Regions from separate parts of the Nocardioides sp. REDSEA-S30_B4 genome, predicted to be linked through region 2. Evidence: riboswitches for the same ligand, from Rfam matches in the RefSeq annotation. Region 2 holds a riboswitch; the other holds the start of a gene.
The links. A riboswitch is a leader RNA that binds a small molecule or an ion and turns the genes downstream of it on or off. The one in region 2 is predicted to bind thiamine pyrophosphate.

Region 1: linked by a shared signal. The riboswitch ahead of A6R01_RS13440 (thiamine ABC transporter substrate-binding protein) and the one ahead of A6R01_RS14325 (thiamine phosphate synthase) in region 2 are both predicted to bind thiamine pyrophosphate.

Annotation. Positions count from the first base shown of each region.
Region 1 covers NZ_LUPI01000074.1:4,219-13,065, forward strand. The annotation lists gene A6R01_RS13430 (ABC transporter ATP-binding protein) at 1-494, opposite strand, end outside; gene A6R01_RS13435 (iron ABC transporter permease) at 658-2,115, opposite strand; gene A6R01_RS13440 (thiamine ABC transporter substrate-binding protein) at 2,147-3,217, opposite strand; TPP riboswitch at 3,227-3,361, opposite strand; gene A6R01_RS13445 (alpha/beta hydrolase) at 3,441-4,361, shown strand; gene A6R01_RS13450 (GNAT family N-acetyltransferase) at 4,361-4,810, shown strand; gene A6R01_RS13455 (lysoplasmalogenase) at 4,797-5,498, shown strand; gene A6R01_RS13460 (MBL fold metallo-hydrolase) at 5,477-6,547, opposite strand; gene A6R01_RS13465 (SDR family oxidoreductase) at 6,589-7,413, opposite strand; gene A6R01_RS13470 (diacylglycerol kinase) at 7,410-8,564, opposite strand; gene A6R01_RS13475 (NADH:flavin oxidoreductase) at 8,606-8,847, opposite strand, start outside.
Region 2 covers NZ_LUPI01000079.1:24,514-33,360, forward strand. The annotation lists gene A6R01_RS14305 (DUF3533 domain-containing protein) at 1-640, shown strand, start outside; gene A6R01_RS14310 (hypothetical protein) at 616-1,341, opposite strand; gene A6R01_RS14315 (hypothetical protein) at 1,426-1,614, shown strand; gene A6R01_RS14320 (fumarate hydratase) at 1,689-3,377, opposite strand; TPP riboswitch at 3,449-3,559, shown strand; gene A6R01_RS14325 (thiamine phosphate synthase) at 3,558-4,073, shown strand; gene thiO (glycine oxidase ThiO) at 4,073-5,113, shown strand; gene thiS (sulfur carrier protein ThiS) at 5,095-5,310, shown strand; gene A6R01_RS14340 (thiazole synthase) at 5,319-6,095, shown strand; gene A6R01_RS14345 (hypothetical protein) at 6,092-6,583, shown strand; gene thiD (bifunctional hydroxymethylpyrimidine kinase/phosphomethylpyrimidine kinase) at 6,580-7,383, shown strand; gene thiC (phosphomethylpyrimidine synthase ThiC) at 7,548-8,847, shown strand, end outside.

The DNA of each region.
Region 1 (8,847 bases), on a different contig from region 2:
AGCGGCTCGTCGAGCAGCAGCAGCCGCGGCTCGTGGGCCAGGCTGCGGGCCAGGGCCACCCGCTGCCGCTCGCCGCCGGACAGGGTGCGGGGCAGCCGGTCGGCGTACCCCTCGAGACCCACCAGCGCGAGCAGCTCCTCGACCCGGCGGCGCTCGTCCGCACGACCGCCACGACCGGCGCCGCCCCGGCGCCGCAGCCGGAGGGCGTAGCCGACGTTGCGGGCGACGGTGAGGTGGTCGAAGAGCTGGCCGTCCTGGAACATCAGCGCGAAGCCGCGGCGGTGCGTGGGGAGCCGGGACACGTCCTCCCCGTCCCACGCGACCTCGCCGCTGGCCTGCTCGAGGCCGGCGACGCCGCGCAGCAGCGTGGACTTGCCGCAGCCCGAGGGGCCGAGCACCGCGAGCACCTGGCCGTCGGGGACGGTCAGCGAGACCCCCCGCACCGCGGGGACGTCGTCGTAGGCGACCTGCAGGTCGCGGATCGTCAGCGTCATCGGCTCCTCCTGGGTCGAGGGGTCTCGAGGCTGGGCGTCGGGGCGCCTGGCACCTCGACCAGCGACCCTCTCGGCGCTGCCCCCGGTGGTCGAGGTGCGAGGCGAGCGACCCCCGGTGGTCGAGGTGCGAGCGGAGCGAGCCTCGAGACCCCGCCGCGGCCACTCACAGCGCCCCCACCGAGGGGACCCGCAGCCGCTCGACGAGCAGCATCACCAGCGCGGTGGTGCCGGCCAGCACCACCGAGGCGGCCATCGCCATCTCGTCGTTGAGCGGGCCGGGGCGCCCGATCAGCCGGAAGATCACGACCGGCAGCGTGGGGTCGTCGGGGCGTGCGAGGAACGAGGTCGCGCCGAACTCCCCCAGCGACACTGCGAAGGCGAAGCCGCCGGCGGCGAGCAGCGGCTTCCAGACGACCGGCAGGTCCACGGTGACCAGCGCGCGCACCGGGCCGGCGCCGAGCGAGGCCGCGGCCTGGCGTAGCCGGTCGTCCACCCCGGACAGCACCGGCACCAGCGTCCGGACCACCAGCGGCAGCGCCACCAGCGCCTGCGCCAGCGGGATGAGCAGCGGGGAGTCCCGCAGGTCCAGCGGAGGCTCGTCGAGCGTGATGAGGAACCCGAAGCCGAGCGTCACCGCGGAGACCCCCAGCGGGAGCATGAACAGCCCGTCGAGCACCGACCGCACGCGCCGCTCGGTACGCGAGCGGGAGCGCCGGGTCAGCAGCAGCGCGAGCAGCCCGCCGAGCAGCAGCGCCATCCAGGTGGCGTCGACGGCCGTGCGCAGCGAGGTCACCAGTGCCTCGGTGACGGGCACCAGCAGCGCCGTGCCCCCCTGACCGGGCGCCGAGCCGCGGCCCGAGAGCGCACGGTAGGCCTCCAGCGACCAGGAGTCGTCGGGGCGCAGCGACCCGGTCACCAGGGCCAGCACCGGCAGCGCGACGAACGCCAGCACGAGCACGGTCAGCACCAGCGGCACCGTGTCCGCCCGGCGCGGACGACGTGGCGTGGGCGCGCGCCGAGTGACCGTCGCGTCCGGGACCGCGCGCAGCGGCCAGGTGACGGTGCGGAAGACCTGGGCCGGGGACGCACCCAGCGCCGCGGCCGCCTCGCCGGGCCGCGCGTCGAGGGACTCCCAGGCGGCGCCGACCCCGCGGACGACCACCGCCACGTTGAAGAAGACCAGCCCGGCGATGATCGCCCGCGCGGTGCCGTCCAGCCCCAGGAAACCCAGCGGACCGGCCTCCCCCAGCAGCTGGCGGAAGGCGACGCCCACGACCACCGTGGGCAGCACGAACGGCACCAGCAGGCACGCCCGCACCACCCGGCGGCCCGGCCAGCGCAGCCGGTGCGTGGCGTACGCCGCCGGCAGCCCGAGCAGCACCGCGATCGTCGTCGCGACCGCCGAGGACCACACCGTGAACCAGAGCACCCGCCGCGTGCGCGGCCGGCCCAGGACCTCGAGCACGCCGCCGAGGTCCAGCGCGCCGTCGGTGACGAAGCCGCGCGAGACCATCCCGGTGACCGGCAGGACGAAGAAGACCCCGAGGACCGCCGTCGGCACGACGGCCAGCGCCGCCAGCCCCGCGAGCCGGCGGGCGCCCGAGCCGCCGTACGACGTCATGCCGGAGCCGATGCGGTCACCGGTGCCGCGCTCAGCGCGAGACCAGGTCCTGCCACTCGGTCAGCCAGGCGTCGCGGTTCTCGTCGATCTCCGCGGCGTCGACCGCGAGCGGCTCCTCGGGCCGCGGAGCGAACTCCGCCCACGCCTCGGGCAGCTCCACGCCGTCGACCACCGGGAAGACGTACATCGAGTCCGGGAGCGCCGCCTGCACCTCGGGGGTCAGCATCCAGTCCACGACCGCCTGCGCGCCGGCCGGGTTCTCCGCGCCGGCCAGCACACCGACGTACTCCACCTGCTCGAAGCAGGTCTCCAGGAGCGCCGCCGTCGTGGTCTCCGAGCCGTCGTCGGTGGTGGTGAAGGCCGGCGAGGAGTCGTAGGACAGCACGATCGGGCGAGCACCCCCGCCGCCGGCGGTGAAGTCGACGAAATAGGCGTCCTCCCAGCCGGGGACGACCTTCGCGCCGTTGTCGAGCAGGTCCTCCCAGTAGGTCGGCCAGTCCTCGCCGTACGCCGCGATCGTGGCCAGCAGGAACGCGAAGCCCGGCGAGCTGGTCGTCGCACCCGAGGTGACGAAGAGGTCCTCGTAGGCGGGGTCGGTGAGGTCCTCGAGGGTCTGCGGCGGCTCGAGGCCCTCCGCGTCGAACCACGCCGTGTCGACGTTGACGCACACGTCGCCGTTGTCGACCGGGGTCAGCACGCCCTCATCGTCGCCGGGCAGCGCGAAGTCCTCGACACCGGCGGGCCACTCGCCGCGGTACGGCGCGAAGACGCCCGCCTCCAGCGCACGGCCGGCGAAGGTGTTGTCGACGCCGAAGGCCACGTCGCCCAGCGGGTTGTCGACGTTGAGGACCAGCTGGCTGGTCATGCTGCCGGCGTCGCCGTTGGAGCGCAGCTCGAGCTCGTAGCCGGTGTCGGCCTCGAACTGCTTGATCAGCTTCTTGGGGAGGCTGAAGCTGTCGTGGGTCACCAGCACGACCGGGCCGCCGGCCTCGGCGCCCCCGCTGGTGCCGGTCGACGGGTCGGCGGCGCTGTCGTCGTCACCGGTGCCGATGAGCGAGCACGAGGTGAGCAGCAGAGCGCCGAGCACGCCGGAGACGGTCATGGATGCAGTACGTCGCACGGGACGACTCCCTTCGCCGGTGCTAACCGGAGCAGGTTCGTGAGGGTCTGCGGCTCTCGTCCATCGCTGGACCCGCACTCTCAGCCCGCCCGGCCATCGGCCGCCCGTGCTCCCCTGTCTTGTCGGGGCCCACGCTACCGCCCGCGGTGCGGCGACCTGCCGAGACCCACCCCGCGGGTGCCCACGGCAGTGGTGGGATGGGGTCGTGGCCAGCCTGAGACACGACCTGATCGCCGTCGGCATCCCGAAGATGCGCGGCTCGCTCGAGATCGACTCCGAGGAGAAGGAGCGGGCGCGCATCGAGCGGTGGCACCGCTCCCTGGACCGGGCACTGCCGACGAACGCGGTCGTCCGGTTCGACAAGCGCTTCGCGGTCGAGACCCGGACCATCGGCGAGGACACGGCCGGCGGCACCGGGTTCCCCGTGCACACGATCACGAGGCGGGGCAGCACCCCTCGGCGTACGGTCCTCTACCTGCACGGCGGCGGCTACACCGCGCCCCTGGACCCCTTCCACGTGCGGTACGCCGCCAGGCTGGCCGACCAGCTGCAGGCCCGGGTCCTGCTGCCGGACTACCCCCTCGCCCCCGAGCACACGTGGGCCGACTCCCACGACGCGCTGGTCGACCTGGCGGCGGCGCTGACGTCGCAGGGCCCGACCGTGGTGGCGGGAGACTCCGCCGGCGGCGGGCTGGCGCTCGCGGTGGCGCAGTCGCTGCGCGACCGCAGAGGTGCGCAGCCGACCCACCTGCTGCTGCACTCGCCGTGGGTGGACCTCACGACCTCGACGCCGGCGACCGCGTGGTTCGCCCGGCGCGACCCGTGGCTGCGGATCACCAAGCTGCACGCCTACGCGACCTGGTGGGCGGGGTCGGCCGAGGACCTCGGGCGTCCTGAGGTCTCGCCGGGCCTCGCCGACCTGTCGGGGCTGCCGCAGGCGCTGATGTTCTGCGGGACCCGCGACCTGCTCGTGCCCGGGTGCCGGCTCCTCGCGCGGCGTGCCGAGGAGGCCGGGTGGGACCTCAGCTACGTCGAGGAGCCGGACCTCATCCACGTCTACCCGCTGGTCTCGTTCATCCCCGAGGCGCGGCGCGCCTGGCGGGCGACGCGGGAGTTCCTGGGCTGATGCACTGCTCCACCCACGTCCACCGCTGGGCGGAGATGGACGCGACCACGGCCCACGACGTCTTCCGGCTGCGCCAGCAGGTCTTCGTGGTCGAGCAGGGCGACCCCTACGACGACCTCGACGGCCGCGACACCGAGCCGGGCACCGTGCACGTCGTGGTCCGTGACGACGCCGACGAGGTCGTCGGTGTCGCCCGGGTGCTCGACGACGGCGAGGAGTGGCGCATCGGCCGCGTCGCGCTCGCGCCGCGTGCGCGGGGCCGTGGCCTGTCCGGACCACTGATGACGGCGTGCCTGGAGGTCTGCGAGGGTCGTCCGGTGGTCCTCGCCGCGCAGACCCCCCTCACCGACTGGTACGCCACGTTCGGCTTCGAGGTCTGCGGACCGGAGTTCCTCGACGGGTCGATCCCGCACCTGCCCATGATCAGGCCGGTCGGTGCGCAGCCCTAGGGCCCTGCTGGGGGGCTACGCGGTCCTGGCGGTGGCCGACGCCTGGCTCGCCGGGCGGCAGCCGACACCACGCGTGCGTCTGGCGCGCGCGGTCACGAAGACGGCGCTGATGCCGGTGCTGGCCGCCGCCGTGCCGCCCCGCTCGCCCGCGGTCGCGGTCGGGCTGGCCGGGTCGTGGGCCGGTGACGTCGCGCTGATGGTCGACGGGCCGCGCGCCTTCCGGGCCGGCGTGGCCTCCTTCGCCGTCGCCCACGGCGGGTACGTCGCCGCGCTGGCCCCGCACGTGTCCCGCGACCGGCTCCGCGCCAGCCGGCGGGTGCGGCTGATGGCCGGATCCACCCTCGCCTCCGCTCCGCTCATGGGGCTCGCCGCGCACCGGGTCGACCCGCGACTGGGCGTGCCGGTGACGGCGTACACGCTGACGGTGGCGTCGATGGCCGCCGTGACCCAGGCCGTCGACGCGGACCCCACGACCCGGCGGCTGCTCGCGGCCGGAGGGGCGGTCTTCCTGGCCTCCGACACCGTGCTCGGCACCCGTGACCTCGTGCTGGCGGGGCGTCCCGACGCGAGCACCCGGTGGATGGAGCGGGTCGTGATGGCGACGTACACGCTGGCGCAGGTGCTGCTGGGGCTCGGCTTCCGGCGGCTGGAAGGTCCGCCGCAGGCTCAGGCCCCGACCGCGCGGTAGCGCACCCCGTCCTGGGCGGGGGCGGCGGTGGCCTGACCCCGGGCGACGAGCAGGTCGAGGTGCGCCTTGGTCTCCATCGCGGCCATGCCGCGGCTGAAGACGTCGAGGGTCTCGTAGGCGTGCTCGTGGCGGGTCCAGCCGAGCGTGCCGGCGACGTCGTGGGCGGTGACCGGGCCGCCGGAGAGCGCGGCGAGGCTCTGGGCGAGACGCTTCTCGTGGTGGGCGGTCAGCTCGTCCACGCGGTCGTGGGTCGAGGGCGCGACCGGGCCGTGGGCGGGCAGGATGCGCAGGTCGGGCAGCGAGCGCACCCGGGCCAGCGAGGAGAGGAAGTCGCCGAGCGGCTGGTCGGTCGGTGGCACGGTGAAACCGATCGACGGCGTGATCGTCGGCAGCACGTGGTCGCCGGCGAAGAGCACGCCCTCGGCGCGGTCGGCGAAGACGAAGTGACCCGGGGTGTGGCCGGGCGTGTGCACGGCCTCGATCGAGCGGTGACCGACGGTGATGGTGTGGTCGCCGTCCATCCAGCGGGTGGGGTACTGCCAGTCCTCCTTGGGCGGCACCTCGTCGTCACCGTGACCCGCCGCCCACTCCTCCGCGACGTCCAGCGCCCCCGAGGAGCGCAGCACCGCCAAGAACGGGCTCTCGGTGATCTGCTCGACGTTGTTGAGCAGGTCGAGCGCCGGCTCCTCCCCGCGGCCCAGCGCCACCTCGGCGCCGACCTCGTGGCCGAGCACCGTGGCCATCGTGTAGTGGTCGCGGTGCACGTGGGTGACCAGGAACCGGCGGATGTCGGCGAAGCCCGCACCGATCTGGCCGAGGCACTTCTCGAGCAGCTCGCGCGCCACCGGGATCGCCCAGCCACCGTCCACCAGGGTCAGCCCCGCGTCTGTCTCCAGGACGTAGACGTTGACCGCCTTGAGCCCGTCCATCGGCAGCGGCAGCGGGATGCGCCACAGCCCCGGCGCCACCGGCCACGCACCCTCCGCGGTCCAGTGCTCCCCGGAGTCCGGCGAGACGGCGTGGGCGGTGGGGGTGTTGGACAGGCTCACCCGGCGACCCTAGGACACCTGTTCATCACGGCGGCGACCGGTCACGCGGAGACGTCGGGGAAGCCGAGGTCGAGGGTCGGCTGCTGGATGCCGCCGTCGATCTCGAGCAGCTTGCCGGTGAGGTACTGCCCGGCCTGCGAGGACAGGTAGAGCACACCGGCCGCGATGTCGGCCGGCTCGCCGACGCGCCCCAGGGGCGTCTTGCCCTCGAGCTGGCCCATCAGGTTCGGGTCGCCCGCGACCATCTCCAGCGCGCTGGTCATGATCGAGCCGACGTAGATCCCGTTGACCCGGATGCGCGGCGAGAGGTCCTGGGCGGCCATCCTCGTCCAGTGCGCGAGCGCGGCCTTGGCGGTGCCGTAGGCGACGAAGCCGCGGTCGGCGCTGCGGCCCATCGTGGAGCTCACGGTCACGACCGACTTCTGCGCGGCGCTCGCCTCGTCCTCGCCGTCCAGGGTCTTCAGCAGCAGCGGCACGGCCGCCTTCGTGAGCACGTGCGCGGTGCTGACGTTGAAGGAGAACGCCCGCTCGAGGTAGCCCGGGCTGGTGTCGAGGAAGCCGCGGGGGCCGGTGCCGCCGACGTTGTTGACGACGATGTCGAGACGCCCGAACGCGTCGTACGCCGCCTGCGCGAGGCCGGCGACCGCGTCGAGGTCGCTGAGGTCGGCCGCGACGACCTCGCAGCGGCGCCCGGTGGCCCGGACCTGCGCGGCGACCTCGTCGAGCTGGGCCTCCGTGCGCGCCGAGATCAGCACGTCCGATCCGGCCTCGGCCAGGGCCACCGCGGTGGCGGCGCCGAGGCCGCGGCCGGCCCCGGTGACGATCGCAGCGGTGCCCGGCACGCCGAAGCGGTCGAGGATGCTCATCCCTCCTCCCCGGTGGTCGAGCCCGTCGAGACCGTCGTACCGGTGTGGCCCGAGCCGGCGACCAGGCCGCGGCCGGTGACCAGCGGCAGGTCGAGCGCGGTGACCAGTCCGGGGGCGGCGGCGACGACCGCGGGCAGCGCGTTCACGAGCCGTTGGGCGGTCGTGATCATGCCGCTGACGTTGTGGTCCCCGTGCTCGCCGTGGTGGACGAAGTCGACGTGCATCATCGGCTCGCCGGTGATCTTCACGCGGTAGCAGCCGTCGGTGCCCGGGGGCGGGGTGTCCCAGTCGGGGTCGGACTCGGCGTCGGTGCGGGTGATGTGCTCCAGCACGACGCGGGGCACGCCGTCGACCTTGCCGACCACCGCGAAGCGGACCGAGCCCATGGTCCCCTCGACGACGTCGCCGGACACACTGGCGGTGTCACGGGCGGCCGGGCGGCGGTCGACCTCCTCGGTGAGCGGCTCGTCGAGGGTGACCCCGAGGCCGGCGGCGATCTGCTTGACCACCGAGCCCCAGGCCATGGTGAGCACCCCGGGGTGCCACAGGAAGCCGAGCTCGTCCATCGGCCTGCCGAAGCCGAACAGGTCACCCATGACCACCGGCTGGTAGTAGGTGGAGTAGTCGCAGATCTCCATGACCCGCACCTCGTCGATGCGCTGGGAGAGGCTGGTCATGACCAGCGGCAGCACGTCGTTGGCGAAGCCGGGGTCGATGCCGTTGACGTGCAGCGAGGCGCTGCCGGCCCGACCGGCCTCCTCGATCCGCGCGAGGATCTCGTCGGGCAGGATTCCGTGCGGCCACTGCAGCAGCACCGGGCCGGAGGAGACCACGTTCACGCCCTTGCCGAGCATCCAGATGAGGTCCTCGATCGACTCGAAGACCCGGTCGTCGGTCATCGCGGTGTGCACCACGGCGTCCGGAGCGAGCGCCATCAGCTCGTCGCGGTCGGTGGTGGCGGGGACCCCCAGCTCGCGGCCGAGCTCGGCCAGCACCCCGGCGTCCTTGCCGTGCTTGTCGGGGTTGGAGACCCAGACGCCGACCAGCTCGAGGTCGGGGTGGGCGTCGACGCCGGCGATCGCGTGCCGGCCGATGGTGCCCGTCGACCAGACGACGACGCGCAACGGCTTCTGGGGGATGACCTGTGACATGCGTCGCAGACTAGAACAGGTTCTACTCCTAGGGAAGGGTCCTAGCACTCGACGACCGGGTGCGGGTCGCGGACCGGGCAGCGAGTGCCGGAGTAGATGGTGGGCACGCACCGGTTGCAGTGGATGCAGACCCCGGAGGCGGTCTGCCCCGCGGCGAGCCGGGCGACCAGGTCCGGCTCGCGCAGCACCGCCCGACCCATGGCCACGAAGTCGAACCCGTCGGCCATCGCCTGCTGCATCGTCTCGAGCCGGTTGATGCCGCCGAGCAGCATCAACGGCAGCG
Region 2 (8,847 bases):
GGTCGATCTGGTGCCGCCCGTCGAGGGCGACGCCCGCGGCCTGACCGGCTTCTACCTGGTGCTCGGCTGGTTGGTGGGCGGCTACCTGCTCGCCGCGCTGCTCGGTGTGAGTCGAGGAGCCCGACCCACCGGCCGAGTGGCAGCGGCACGCCGCCTGGGCCTGATGGCCGGGTACGCCGTCGCGTCGGGGCTGGGCGGTGCGCTGCTCGTGGACCGGGTCCTCGGAGCGATCAGCGGGCACTTGCTGGCGCTGTGGGGCCTCGGGACCGTCCTGGTCTTCATCGGCGCCTCCGTCACCGCAGCCCTCCAGGGGCTGCTCGGGACTGCCGGCATCGGGGTGACCGTCCTGCTCTTCGTGGTGCTGGGCAACCCCAGTGCGGGAGGCGCCTACCAGACGGACCTGCTGCCGGCCTTCTGGCGGGCCATCGGGCCGTGGCTGCCCAACGGGGCCGGCACCGCGGCCGTGCGGGAGGTCGTCTACTTCGCAGCCTCCGACGTGGGTCCGCGAGTCGCCGTCCTGGCCGGCTGGGCGTTGGTGGCCGTGACGACGACCCTGCTGGTCTCCGCCCGTCGGCCCGCCGAGCCCGACCCGGTCGCCGAGACCGTCGACCGCGCTCAGGCTGTCGCGCGCGCCAGGTAGAGCCAGTAGGTCTCCTCGCGGTCCTGCAGCAGCACCGGGTGCGGGCGAGTTTCGCAGCCGCCGAGCGCCTCGGTCATGGCGCGCTCCAGCGCCGGTGACTCCTGCGCCGACCACACGACCACGGCACCGCCCGGGCGGAGGGCACGCGCCGCCGTACGCAGGAACGGGGTGCGGTAGATCGCGGCGTTCTCGTCGTGGACGAGGTAGCCGGGACCGTTGTCGACGTCCAGCAGCACCAGGTCGTACGACGCCGGGCGCGCCTCCTCGAGGGCGGCGGCGACATCGGCGACCACCACCGTGACCCGCTCGTCGGCCAGCAGCGTGGGACCGTGCGGGACGGTCCCGTCGCGCATCCAGTCGACCAGCGACTGCTCGATCTCCACGACCGCGGCGCGCTCGACCCGGGGGTCGGTCAGCACCTCGCGGAGCGTGAAGCCGAGACCGAGCCCGCCGACCACGACCGCGCGCGGGTCCTCCACGACCGCGAGGGCCGCGGTGGCCAGCGCGCGCTCGCTGCCGACCTCGCGGGTGTCCATGACGAAGACGCCGTTGGCGCGCAGCTCCAGCACGGTCGGGCCGTCGCCCTCGCGGCGCTGGCGCAGCACCAGCTCGCCTCGCTCGGTCTCGGTGCGGGCCACCTCGGCGTACTCCACCTCCGCCTCGAGGGCGGGCAGGGCGGGTGGTGTCGGCACGTCCGGCATGGCCCCATGCTGCCCGGTCCCGGCGTCGCCATGCGCGACGGCCGGGTGAGGGATGGCACGGATCCGCGACCTACTGTCGAGGCCATGAGTGCAGACGAGCAGGGCCGCGACACCTCGGAGCAGGGTCAGGTCTCCGAGGTGCAGAGCCTCGAGGACGCCGACGAGCCCATCAGCGACGACCAGGCCGTCGCCGGTCAGCCCGACGCCGAGTCCGGCGAGGTCGACGAGGGACCCACCGGCCCCAACAGCCGGGCCGGCTCCGACCGCAACTGACCGGCGACGCAGGCGCACACCTCACCGGGTCTCGACCCGCCGGTCACGCCCTCGTCCCTCGGGCGACTGCTCGCTCACTCGGCCGAGCGCACCCGGATCCCTGAGATCGGCACGGTGACCGCGCCGGAGGGGTCGGTGAAGAAGTCGTTGCCCTTGTCGTCGACGACGATGAAGGCCGGGAAGTCCTCGACCTGGATCTTCCAGACCGCCTCCATCCCGAGCTCGGGGTACTCCAGCACCTCGACGGACTTGATGCAGTCCTGAGCCAGCCGCGCGGCCGGGCCGCCGATGGAGCCGAGGTAGAAGCCGCCGTGCTCCGCGCAGGACTCGGTGACGACCTTGGAGCGGTTGCCCTTGGCCAGCATCACCATCGAGCCGCCCGCGGCCTGGAACGACGACACGTAGGAGTCCATGCGCCCGGCCGTGGTCGGGCCGAAGGACCCGGACGCGTAGCCCTCGGGCGTCTTGGCCGGGCCGGCGTAGTAGACCGCGTGGTCCTTCATGTACTGCGGCATGTCCTCGCCGGCGTCCAGGCGCTCCTGGATCTTGGCGTGCGCGATGTCGCGGGCCACGACCAGCGGCCCGGTGAGCGAGAGCCGGGTCTTCACCGGGTGCTGCGAGAGCGTCTGCAGGATTTCGGACATCGGCCGGTTCAGGTCGATCCGCACCACGTCGTCCTCCGAAGCCGACAGGGCTTCGTCGGTGGTGTCGGGGAGGTACTTCGCCGGGTCGGTCTCGAGCTGCTCGAGGAAGACCCCGTCGGCGGTGATCTTGCCGAGTGCCTGGCGGTCGGCCGAGCAGGAGACGGCGATCGCGACGGGGCAGGAGGCGCCGTGGCGCGGGAGCCGCACGACACGCACGTCGTGGCAGAAGTACTTCCCGCCGAACTGCGCGCCGATCCCGAAGGACTGCGTCAGCTTGAAGACCTCCTCCTCCAGCTCGAGGTCGCGGAAGCCGTGGGCGCTCATCGAGCCCTCGGTCGGCAGGTTGTCGAGGTAGTGCGCGGAGGCGTACTTCGCGGTCTTCAGCGCGAACTCCGCGCTGGTGCCGCCGATGACGACGGCGAGGTGGTACGGCGGGCACGCGGCCGTGCCGAGCGAGCGGATCTTCTCGTCCAGGAAGCTCAGCATCCGCTTGGGGTTGAGGATCGCCTTGGTCTCCTGGAACAGGAAGGACTTGTTGGCCGACCCACCGCCCTTGGCCATGAAGAGGAACTTGTACTCCGGCCCCTTCGGCCCCTCCGCGGTGGAGTAGATCTCGATCTGCGCCGGCAGGTTGGTGCCGGTGTTCTTCTCCTCGTACGTCGTCAGGGGAGCGAGCTGGGAGTAGCGCAGGTTGAGCTTGGTGTAGGCGTCGTACACGCCGCGGCTGATCGCCTCGCCGTCCTCGGCGCCGGTCAGGACAGCCTCGGACTTCTTGCCCATCACGATCGCGGTGCCGGTGTCCTGGCACATCGGCAGCACGCCGCCAGCGGAGATGTTGACGTTCTTGAGCAGGTCGGTCGCGACGAAGCGGTCGTTGCCCGACGCCTCGGGGTCGTCGATGATCTTGCGAAGCTGCGCGAGGTGCGCGGGCCGCAGGTAGTGGCTGATGTCGTGCATCGCCTCGGCGGTGAGCCGCTGGATCGCCTCCGGGTCGACCTTGAGGAACGTGCGCCCGTCGACCTCGACGGTCGAGACGCCCTCGGTCGTGATCAGCCGGTAGGGGGTGTCGTCCTGACCGGTCGGGAGGAGGTCGCTGTACCGGAACTCTGCTTCTGCCACGAGCAGCCAGACTAGTCCGTCCTCCGAGGGGCCCTCTTGACGGGCCGCGGACCGGTCGGTCTAGGGTCGACGCCGTCCACCACGGGAGCTCGCGGCAGCGGGCTGAGAGGGAGCTGGGGCCGCTCCGACCGTCGAACCTGATCCGGTTAAGACCGGCGAAGGAAGCGTCAGGAGCAACCTGTGTCCTCCCATTCCCGCAGCGCCGCGGTGCTGCCGCGCGTGTTCTGCCTCGTCGGTCCCGACGACGACCTGTCCCTGCTGCCGGCGCTCGCAGCTCGCGGGGTGACGGGCTTCCAGGTCCGGGACAAGACCAACGAGGACCGCGACTGCCTCGCGCTCGTGGTCACGGTCATGGCCTCGCTCACGTCGTACGACGTCATGGTGGTCGTCGACGACCGGCTCGACGTCGCCCTGGCGACCGGTGCCGACGGCGGCCACCACGACGGGGCCGACTACGCCGGCTTCGGGCCGATCGGCGTCTCGGGGTCCAAGGCCGACCTGCCCGACCCGCTCGGGGTGGCGGCGCTGAGGGGGGCCACCGGGCACCTGCCTCTGGTGGCGCTCGGCGGGATCGACGTGCCGACGGCCCGGGAGGTGCGCGCGGCGGGGGCCCACGGCGTGGCGGTGATCGGGGCGTTGTGGCGGGCGCGAGATCCGTTGAGAGCAGCCGAGGAGCTGGTCGCGGCGGTCGCCTGATGCGCGTGCTCGTGCGCGGCGCCGGGATCATCGGTCTCGCTGTCGCCGAGGAGCTGCTCCTCCGTGGCCACCGCGTCCGGGTCGTCGACCCCGCGCCCTGCTCGGGGGCCTCGGGAGTGGCGGCGGGGATGCTCGCACCCGCCGCGGAGGCCACCTGGGCAGCCCCCGGCGTCCTGGACCTGGGGCTGCGCGGCCTCGCCCTGTGGCCGGGCTACGCGGAGCGGCTCGGGGTGCCGCTGGCCCCCGCCGGCACCGTCCTGGTGGCCCGCGACGGCCGCGACCTCGTCGAGGCGCGCCGCCAGGCCGCGCTGCTGGCCGAGCACGGGATCGAGGCCGTTCCCCTGGACCCGGCGGCACTAGCACAGGTGGAGCCGAGGCTGACCTCCCGGGCCGCCGGAGGGGTGCTGCTGCCCGGGGACCGGTCGGTCGATCCGCGGGCCGTGCTCGCGGCGCTGCTCGAGCGGGTCGAGGTCGACGCGGGGGATGACGCGGTCGATGCCGGGGTCGACGCCGGGGTCGAGCACGACGTCGAGGTGCTCGCCACCGGGTGCAGCCTGCCCGCGCCGCACTCCCACCTGGTCCGGCCCGTCCGCGGTGAGGTCGTCCGTCTCCGGAGCGACGACCCGCCGAGCTACGTGGTGCGCGGCTGGGTGTTCGGCGAGCCGGTCTACCTGGTGCCGCGGGCGAGCGGCGAGGTGGTGGTCGGCGCGACCGTGGAGGAGCACGACGAGCCGGCGGCCCCCACCGCGGGCGGGGTACGTCGCCTGCTGGCGGCCGCCACCGAGCTGCTGCCCGGGCTCGACCGTGCCGCGGTGGTCGAGGTGGCCGCCCGCGACCGGCCCGGCAGCCCGGACGACCTGCCGCTGGTCGGCCCGACCCACGACCCCGGCGTCGTGTTGGCGGCCGGCCACTTCCGGCACGGGGTGCTGCTGGCCCCGCTGACCGCGCTCCTCGTCGCCGACCTGCTCGAGGGCGCCGACCCCGACCCCCTGACCGATCCTCGACGCCTGCTGGAGGAACCGTGCACGACCCGACCGTGACCCTCAACGGGGAGCGCGTCCCGCTCCCCGCCCACCCGACCCTGGTCACGCTGCTGGCCGGGTTGCCCGGGGGCCTGCCGACCGCTGGTGTCGCCGTGGCCGTGGACGGTGCCGTGGTCCCGCGCGGCGACTGGGACCGCCGTCCGCTGCGGGGCGGAGAGGCGATCGAGGTCGTGACGGCGGTGCAGGGCGGATGACCGGGCACGTGAGCCCCGTCGACGGCTGGGACGTCGGCCGCCAGCACCTCGGTTCCCGACTGCTGCTCGGCACCGGGGGCCTCCCGCACCTGGGCCTGCTGCCCGACCTGCTCGCCGCCGCGCGGCCGGCTGCGGTGACGGTCTCGCTGCGGCGCACCTCCTCCGTCCGCGAGGGTGGGCTGCTGGACACCCTGGGTCGGGCCGGGGTGCCGGTGCTGCCCAACACCGCCGGCTGCACGACCGCCCGCGAGGCGGTGCTGACCGCGCGGCTGGCCCGGGAGGCGCTGGACACGACCTGGGTCAAGCTCGAGGTCGTCGGGGACGAGACCACGCTGCTGCCGGACGCCGTCGAGCTGCTGTCGGCCGCGCGCGAGCTGGTCGCGGACGGGTTCGACGTGCTGCCCTACACCACCGATGACGCGGTCCTGGCCCGCCGGCTCGAGGACGCCGGCTGCGTCGCGGTGATGCCATTGGGGTCACCGATCGGCTCGGGACAGGGCGTCCTCAACCCGTACGCCATCGAGACGCTCGTCGCCTCGGTCGGGGTGCCCGTGGTGCTCGACGCCGGGGTCGGCACCGCCAGCGACGCCGCCCTGGCTCTCGAGCTCGGGTGCACGGCGGTGCTTGCCGCCAGCGCCGTGACCCGCGCCGCCGACCCGGTCGCGATGGGGGCCGCCCTGGCGGCCGCCGTCGAAGCGGGCCGGCTCGCGCGCGGCGCGGGACGGATCCCACGGGCCACCACGGCCCGGGCCTCGAGCCCGGTGACGGGTCGGGTGGTCCCGTGATCGAGGGGCTGCCGCGGCTGATGCTGCTGACCGATCGGTCCCAGCTGCGCCTGGGGCGGGGACTGGCGGGCACGGTCGAGGAGTGCGTGGCCGCCGGGCTTCGCCGGGTGGTCGTGCGTGAGCACGACCTGGAGCGGGCCGCGTGGACCGCGTTGGTCGACCGGCTGCTCGCGCTGCCGGACCTGGAGGTGCTCACCTCGCGTCGTGCCCACCCGCGGGCGCACGGGCTGCACCTCGCGGCGCACCAGCGGCCCACCTCGCAGCGGCACGGGCGGTCCTGCCACGGCGCCGGGGCGCTGGACCGCGCAGCACGCGAGGGCGCACGGTGGGCGACGCTGTCGCCGTACGCCGCCTCCGCCAGCAAGCCCGGCCACGGTCCGCCGGTCGACCGCGCGCTGCTGGCCATGGGCGCGGTCATGCGGGCCGCTGACCCGGCGGCCGAGACCGCACGGCTGCTGAAGGCACTGGGCTCGGAGGTGGCGCTGTGACGCCCCGCGTGGCCGTGTCGATCGCGGGCACCGACTCCGGAGGCGCCGCCGGCCTGGCGGCGGACCTGACGACCTTCGCCTCCCTCGGCGTCCACGGCGCCTGCGTCGTCACGGCCGTGACCGCGCAGGACACCCTCGGCGTGCGCTCGGTGCACCGCGTGCCGGTCCCGGAGGTGGGCGCCCAGCTCGATGCCGTCCGCGGCGACCTGCCGGTCGCGGCGGCGAAGACCGGCATGCTCGGCGGCGCGGCTGTCGTCGACCTCGTAGCCGGGCGTCTGGGACGCGGGGGCGACCAGCCGGTGCCCCTCGTCGTCGACCCGGTGCTGGTCGCGACGAGCGGCGCGGAGCTCGGGGACCGGGCCGTCATTGCGGCGTACCGCTCCCTGCTCCTCCCCGTCGCCACCCTCGTCACCCCCAACGCCGACGAGGCCGAGGCCCTGCTCGGCCGGTCGCTGCCCGCCCGCGACGCCGCGGCCGGGCTGGCCGACCTGGGCTGCACGGTGCTGCTGACCGGGGGAGACCCCGGCGGCCCGGAGTGCACCGACTGGTGGGCGCTCCCCGGCCACGACCCGGTGCCGCTGCCCCACGAGGCGGTCGACACCGAGAACGACCACGGCACCGGCTGCACCCACAGCGCGGCGCTCACCGCCCTCCTCGCCCGTGGCGAGGCCCCCCTCGAGGCGGCGACCCTCGCCGCCCGCTTCACCGCCGACCGGCTCCGTGCCGGTCGGCACTGGGACCTCGGCCGCGGCCGCGGCCCGGTCGCCCACACCCACCCCGCCCTGGAGGAGACCAGATGACCACCAGCCCGATCGAGCCCCTGCACCCGGCCCACCGCCGCGTGCTCGTCGACCACGACGGCCTGGCCGTCCCCGTGACCCGCGTCGACCTGACCAACGGGGAGACCTTCGACCGCTACTGCACCTCCGGCCCGGACCCCCGCCCGGACGGGTCCCTGCCGCCACTGCGTGAGCAGTGGATCGCCCGTCGAGAGGGTGGCCCGGTCACCCAGCTCGCGCTCGCCCGCGCCGGTGTGGTCACGGAGGAGATGCGCTACGCCGCGGCGCGTGAGGGCTGCGACCCCGAGCTGGTGCGCAGCGAGATCGCCGCCGGACGCGCCATCATCCCCGCCAACACCCGGCACACCGAGCTCGAGCCGATGGTCATCGGTCGGCGGTTCCTGGTGAAGATCAACGCCAACATCGGCACCAGCGCGGTCACCTCCGACACCGCCGGCGAGGTCGAGAAGCTGCGGTGGGCGGTGCGCTGGGGGGCTGACACCGTCATGGACCTCTCGACCGGTCCCGGCATCCACGAGACCCGCGAGGCCGTGCTGCGCTCCTCGCCCGTGCCGATCGGCACCGTGCCGATCTACCAGGCGCTGGAGAAGGTCGGCGGCGACGCCTCGCGGCTGTCGTGGGAGGTCTACCGCGAGACCGTGCTCGAGCAGTGCGAGCAGGGGGTCGACTACATGACCGTGCACGCCGGGGTGCTGCTGCGCCACGTCCCGCTCACCGTCGAGCGGGTCACCGGGATCGTCTCGCGCGGCGGGTCGATCATGGCCGGCTGGTGCCTGGCCCACCACGAGGAGAACTTCCTCTACACCCACTTCGACGAGCTCAGCGAGATCCTGGCGGCCTACGACGTCGCCTACTCCCTCGGCGACGGCCTGCGTCCCGGCTGCCTGGCCGACGCCAACGACGAGGCCCAGCTGGCCGAGCTGCGGACCCTCGGCGACCTCACCCTGCGCGCGTGGGAGCGAGGCGTGCAGGTGATGGTCGAGGGCCCCGGCCACGTCCCGCTCGACCTGGTGCCCGAGAACGTCCGCCTCGAGCAGGAGTGGTGCCACGGCGCGCCCTTCTACACCCTGGGCCCGCTGGCGACCGACGTCGCGCCCGGCTACGACCACATCACCTCCGCGATCGGTGCCGCCACGATCGCCCAGCACGGCACCGCGATGCTCTGCTACGTGACGCCCAAGGAGCACCTGGGCCTGCCGGACCGCGACGACGTGCGCACCGGGGTGGTCACCTACAAGCTCGCCGCGCACGCCGCCGACGTCGCCAAGGGGCACCCGGGTGCCCGCGAGTGGGACGACGCCCTGTCGCGGGCGCGGTTCGAGTTCCGCTGGCACGACCAGTTCGCGCTCTCCCTCGACCCGCCGCTGGCGCAGGCCTACCACGACGAGACGCTGCCCGCGGAAGCGGCGAAGACGGCGCACTTCTGCTCCATGTGCGGCCCGAAGTTCTGCTCGATGCGGATCA